DNA from 2 places in the Diaphorobacter nitroreducens genome. Region 1 is predicted to be linked to the other one. Evidence: riboswitches for the same ligand, from Rfam matches in the RefSeq annotation. Region 1 holds a riboswitch; the other holds the start of a gene.
What was found. A riboswitch is a leader RNA that binds a small molecule or an ion and turns the genes downstream of it on or off. The one in region 1 is predicted to bind glycine.
Positions count from the first base shown of each region.

Region 1 (3,186 bases):
CACATCGTCGGGCTGGACGCGACGCGCAGCGGCGTGGCGCTGGGTGACCATGTCGAGGTGGGCATGCGCCTGGCCTTCTGCCAGCGCAACGTCGGCGCGGCCCGTGCCGACCTGATGCGCATCTGCGCCGAGATCCGTGAGGAGCTATCGCCCCAACTCGAAGAGGCGCAGGCGCTGCCCGCCGCAGGCAGCGCGCCGCATGCCGAGCCGGCGGGCGGCCGGCGCATTTGCGGTGCGCTGTATGTGAGTTGCTCGGGCCGCGGCGGGCCGCACTTCGGTGGGCCCAGCGCCGAGCTGCAGATCGTGCGCCATGCGCTGGGCGACGTGCCCCTGGTGGGCTTCTTCGCAGGCGGCGAGATCGCCGCGCACCGGCTCTATGGCTACACGGGCGTGCTGACGGTGTTCGTCGCGCCGGACGGGGCTTTATAAGCCTTTTGGGCCTCTAGCGCCCGTCCACCAAGCGCAAGCAGCTATGCAATGCATAGCGCCGTGGCGCTTGCTCAAACGCCGATGACGGCGGGGCGGGGCGCCGCAGCAGGGCGCGGCAGGCCGCAGAACGCGAAGTCCAGCTCCGGCTCCAGCCCGCTCACGATGCGCGCGATGGACTTGCCCGAGCCGCAGGCGTGGGTCCAGCCCAGCGTGCCGTGGCCAGTGTTCAGGAACAGGTTGCCGTAGCGCGTCTTGCCGATCAGCGGCACGTTGCTCGGCGTGGCGGGGCGCAGGCCGCTCCAGAACTGCGCCTGGCTCGCATCGCCCGCGCCGGGAAAGAGCTGCTCCACGCGCCGCACGATGGCTTCGCAGCGCACGGCGTTCAGTGCGCGCTCGTAGCCGTTGAGCTCGGCCGTCCCCGCGATGCGCAGCCGGTCGCCCTGCGCGCTGGTGTAGCGCGAGAAGACCAGCTTGTACTCATCGTCCGTCAGGCTCACCTGGTAGGCGGCGGCCGCGTCGCGCACCGGCAGCGTCACCGAATAGCCCTTGGCCGGGTAGATCGGCAGGCGCAGGGCCAGGGGCTGGGCCAGCAGCGGGCTGAATGCGCCCAACGCCAGCACGTAGGCGTCGCCGCGCACGCGCTCGTAGCCGCCGGCCTCGTTGGTGATCTCCACATGGTCGATGGCGCCGCCCGCCTGGTGCAGCGCGGTGATGTGGCAACCCAGGCGGAATTGCACGCCCGCGGCCTGGGCCACGCCGGCCAGCGCGCGCGTGAACAGGTGGGCGTCGCCGGACTCGTCCTCCGCCGTGTAGGTGGCGCCCGCCAGCTGCGGGCGGACGTGGGCCAGGGCTGGCTCGATGCGCACGGCCTCGTCTGCGTCCACCACGCGGCGGTGGCAGCCCAGCGCACGCATCTGCTCGGCGGGCGCCAGCGCGGCGTCGAACTCCTGGGTGCTGGTGTAGAAGTGCAGGATGCCCTGCGTGCGCTGGTCGTACTGCAGGCCCGTGTCGGTGCGCAGTTGCTGCAGCGTACTGCGGCTGTAGCTGCCCAGGCTCACGATCTGCTCGATGTTGTGGCGCGTGCGCGCGGGCGTGCATTCGCGCAGGAATTGCAGGCCCCAAAGCCACTGGCGCATGTCCGCGCGCAGGCGAAACAAGAGCGGCGCATCCTCTTTGCCCAGCCACTGCAGCACCTTGAGCGGCGCGCCGGGGTTGGCCCAGGGCTCGGCGTGGCTGACCGAGATCTGGCCGCCGTTGGCGAAGCTGGTTTCCGCACCGGGCACAGCCTGCCGGTCGATGACGGTGACCTCGTGGCCGAGTTGCTGGAGGAAGTACGCAGAGGTGGTGCCGACGACGCCGGCGCCCAGAACGATCACGCGCATGGTTTACAAGCCTTTTTCAAGGTTTGCGCAGGCAGGGCGCGCGCGAGCAGCTATTGAATGAATAGCGAACAGCGGGCGCGACATGGCCTGGCTGCCGCTCCCCCTGTCCTTGGTACCTGAGAGATTCATGCCGCGCGGGACCGTGCGCGGCACTTGCTCCTTCGGTGCGCCACGGCGGGCGTGGCGGCTCTCCAGACGGCTGTGTGGGTGTGCAGTACGGAACCTGAGCGTGTATGGGAGTTTGCGCCTTCGGTGAAACGGCATGCAGCCGTTTGCTCTCCTGCGCCGGCCATCGTAGCTGCGCGGGCGCGATGGCCCCAGCGGGCTAACCCTCAAACCATGAACACGCTCTCAGGGTGGGGCGCTGGGCGCATGCTCAGGGGTAGACCGCTTCGCCCAGGTTGAGCATGAGGCGGTTGGCCCAGGCGAACAGCGCGGCGGCGTGCACCGTGTCCAGGATTTCCAGGTCGCTCAGGCCCGCGGCGCGCAGCGGCGCGAGGTGCTGCGGCCCGAATGCACCGGGCGCGCGCGTGAGCGCGGCGCTGGCCTGCGCCAGGGCGCGCTCGCGGGCGTTGGTGCCGGCGCTGTCGGGGTCGGCGAAGATCTGCGCGATCACGTCGTTGCGCTTGGCCAGCTGCTCGAAGCGCTGCGCATGCACCGACGCGCAGTACACGCAGCCGTTGATGCGCGAGACCACGGTGGTGGCTACCTCGCGCTCGGCGCGCGGCAGGCCGCCAGGCGCGTACATGATGGCGTTGAACGCCTCTGAGCGCTCGGCGAGCACGCGGGGCTGGTGCGCCAGCACGAGGTAGAAGTCCGACGTGCGTGCCTTGGGGTGGCTTGCGTCGAGCACGGCGTTCTGCTCGGCGCTGGCGGTGGCGGGGTCCACCACGGGCAGCCAGGCCTTCCAGTCCAGCGTCTCGCTGGTGTAGCCGGCCAGGCGCAGTGGCTCGCCGGGCGGGGGCAGGTTGGCGGGGTGCACGAAGGGCGCGTCCGGCGTGGTGGGAGCGACCGCCGTGGCTGCGGTGCCCGCGGGGCCGAGGGTGGCCAGCGCCGCCACGCCGGCCACCAACCGCGCCTGGTAGGCCACGAAGCCGATGAGCTGCGCGAGCAGCACCACGTCCGGCGTGGCGAGGCCCGCCTGGGGCAGGGCGAGCAGGGCCGCGCGGTCGGCCGCGGCGGGCTGCGTGGCCAGCAGCTGCGTGAAATGCGTGATGGCTTGCCAGCGGGCATCCGCCGCGGGGGCGGGCAGGCCGGCCAGGCGCGCGCCGTAATGGTCGGCCAGCGTTGCCACGCCGCTGGCGGCCGCCACGGCCTGGGCCACGGACAGGCGCTCGGCCAGCGCCAGGCCCCCGGGCAGTTCGGGGGCGAGCAG
Region 1 is NZ_CP016278.1:3,613,842-3,617,027, forward strand. It holds gene BA022_RS16930 (FIST signal transduction protein) at 1-429, shown strand, start outside; gene BA022_RS16935 (D-amino acid dehydrogenase) at 501-1,811, opposite strand; glycine riboswitch at 1,905-2,016, opposite strand; gene BA022_RS16940 (CMD domain-containing protein) at 2,188-3,186, opposite strand, start outside.

Region 2 (3,186 bases), 1.6 Mb from region 1:
GCCGCCAGGGGCAGGGGGGAGGGCATCTGCATGGCGAGGGACCAGTCTCAAGAGCGATGGGGCGGTGCGGCGGCGCCGTGTGCACGGCGCCGCGGGTGCATCAGGCGTTCTGGGCGAAGGCGGTATAGGCCGTTTCGTCCATCAGGCCGGCGAGCTGGCCGGCGTCGCTGAGCTTGACCTTGAAGAACCAGCCCGCGCCCAGCGGGTCGGAGTTGGCCAGGGACGGGTCGGCGCGCAGGGCCTCGTTGACTTCGACGATTTCGCCGGACACGGGCATGTAGACATCGGCAGCGGCCTTGACGGACTCGACCACGCCGGCCACGTCGCCCTGGGCAAAAGTGGTGCCCACCGCGGGCAGGTCCACGAACACCACATCGCCCAACGCATCCTGCGCGTGGACGGTGATGCCAACGACGGCCGCGGCCGGGTCGGCTGCGTTGATCCATTCATGGTCTTTGGAAAACTGGATGCTCATGGGGGGCTCCGGGAAGAAGAGGTGGAAGGAAAAGGTTTGAGAGTGGTCAGCCCGCACTGTAGCCGGGCTGACCTGGGCGCGGTGGCAGTTCGCCGCGGTGAATTCAGCCGCGGTAGTAGCGTGTGGGAACAAAGGGCGTGGCAGCCACTTCCATGGGCACGGCCTTGCCGCGCACCATGGCGTTCACACGGGTGCCGGGGGCGGCATGGGCGGGCATTACGTAGGCCAGGGCGATGGGCTTGTCGGCAGTGGGGGCCAGCAGGCCGCTGGTGACTTCGCCGATGCGCTCGCCCGACTCGTTTTGCAACTCGGTGTGCTCACGCACGGGCACGCGCTCCAGCGCCACCAGGCCCACGCGCTTGCGCGTGAGAGTGGCCGGGCTGTCGATCTGGGCCAGCACCTTGTCGGCACCTGGAAAACCGCCAGCGCGCGCGCCGCCTGTACGGCGCACCTTCTGAATGGCCCAGTTCAGGCCGGCTTCGGGTGGGGTGGTGGTGGTGTCGATGTCGTTGCCATACAGACACAAGCCGGCTTCCAGGCGCAGCGAATTGCGTGCGCCCAGGCCGATGGGCTTGACCTCGGGCTGGGCCAGCAGCGTGCGCGCCAGGGCCTCGGCCTGCGTGGCGGGCACCGAGATCTCGAAGCCGTCCTCTCCGGTGTAGCCGCTGCGCGTCACGAAGCACTGCGCCCCGGCGATGTCGAAATGCCCGCCGGTCATGAACACCAGTTTGTCCACGCCTGGTGCCAGACGCGCGAGCACCGCTGCCGCCTGTGGGCCCTGCAGCGCGAGCAGGGCCTGGTCGGGCATGGGAATCACCTGGCAGCGTTGGCCGATGCGCGCCTGGATGTGGGCAATGTCGCCCACCTTGCAGGCGCCGTTGACGATCACGAAGAGCTCGTCCTGCGCCATGCGGAAGAACATGAGGTCGTCGATGATGCCGCCCTCGTCATTGAGGAGCAGGCCGTAGCGCTGCTTGCCCACGGGCAGGTCGACCACGTCCACGGGCATCAGCGTCTCGAACGCGGCAGCGGCGTCAGGGCCGACCAGCTTGAGCTGCCCCATGTGCGACACGTCAAACAGGCCGGCCGCCGTGCGCGTGTGGTGGTGCTCGGCCATCAGGCCCATGGGGTATTGCACGGGCATGGAGTAGCCGGCGAAGGGCACCATGCGGGCGCCCAGTTCGATGTGCAGGGCGTTGAGGGGAGTGGTGAGCAGGTCGGACATGGCGGACAGGGCAATGGGCGAAGGCAAATGGTGGAGCGATCTCTCGATCGCCGATTTGCCCCGCTGTCCGCTTTACCTGAGAGATTCACCCCGCCTGCATGGCATGTCACGGGGCTTGCTCCTTCGGTGGGCCGCATGCTGCTGCGGCCTCTCTCCAGCAAGGGAAACACCCGCATCCCTGCGGGCGTGTCGCCAGTCCTTTTGCCTGAGCGTTCGGCTGCTGCCTGCGCCTTCGGCGGCCCGGCCCTGGGGGGCGCGGACTCTCTCCTGACGGGACGGATTCTATCTATTTTGCGTACACGAGATCACGCAGGGCCAGTGAAAGCGATGGCACGTAGGTGATGACCAGGAGGCACAGCAGGACCACGCCCACGAACGGCAACAGGTGGGCGACGATACGATCCAGGGAGATGCGCGCCACCGTGCATGCCGCGAACAGGTTCACGCCAAAGGGCGGCGTGATCATGCCGAGCGCCAGGTTCACCACCATGATCAGCCCGAAGTGCACCGGGTCCACGCCGAAGTGCTGGGCCACCGGCGCCAGGATCGGCGCCAGCACGATGATGGCGGCGCTGGTCTCGATGAACATGCCGATCACGAACAGCGCGGCATTCACGCCCAGCAGGAACAGCGCGGGCGACTGCAGCACCTCCTGCAGCCAGCGGCCGATGGCGTCCGGCACGCCAGCGCGCGTGATGAGGAAGGCAAACAGGCCCGCATTGGCAATGATGAACATGATCACCGCCGACGAGATGGCCGACTTGCGCAGGATGGCGAACAGGTCCGCGACGCGGATCTCGCGGTAGATCAGCATGCCCACCACCAGCGCGTAGAACACGGCCACGGCAGAGGCCTCGGTGGGCGTGAACACGCCGCCGTAGATGCCGCCCAGGATGATGACTGGCATCAGCAGTGCCCAGCCCGCCTGCAGCAGCGCGCGGCCGAAGGGCATGCGCCCGTCGCCGTCATGCTTGCCCCAGCCCTTGTACTTGCAATACGCCCAGACGAACAACATCAGCGCACCGCTGATGAGGATGCCGGGGCCGAAGCCGGCGATGAACAGCTCGCCAATCGACACCTCGGCCGCCACACCGTACAGGATCATGGGGATGGACGGCGGGATGATCACACCCAGCTCGGCACTGGTGGCTTGCAGCGCGGCCGCGTAGCTGGTGGGGTAGCCATGCTTGATGAGCGCAGGAATCAGGATGGCGCCGATGGCGAACGTGGTCGCCACCGATGACCCTGAGACGGCCGCGAAGATCATGCAGGTGAGCACGCAGGTCATGGGCAGGCCGCCCTGCACGCCGCCCACGATGCTCTTGGCAAACTCCACGAGCCGGCGCGAAATACCGCCGGTCTCCATGAGGTTGCCCGCCAGGATGAAGAACGGAATGGCTGCGAGCGGAAACTTGTTGATGGAGGCGAACATCTCCTTCACGGAGATCAGCATGTTGGCGTTCGCCACCTGGATGCCCAGGATGGA
Region 2 is NZ_CP016278.1:1,189,321-1,192,506, reverse strand. It holds gene gcvP (aminomethyl-transferring glycine dehydrogenase) at 1-32, opposite strand, end outside; gene gcvH (glycine cleavage system protein GcvH) at 101-475, opposite strand; gene gcvT (glycine cleavage system aminomethyltransferase GcvT) at 579-1,700, opposite strand; glycine riboswitch at 1,754-1,868, opposite strand; glycine riboswitch at 1,888-1,980, opposite strand; gene BA022_RS05550 (TRAP transporter large permease) at 1,987-3,186, opposite strand, start outside.
Region 2: linked by a shared signal. The riboswitch ahead of gcvT (glycine cleavage system aminomethyltransferase GcvT) and the one ahead of BA022_RS16935 (D-amino acid dehydrogenase) in region 1 are both predicted to bind glycine.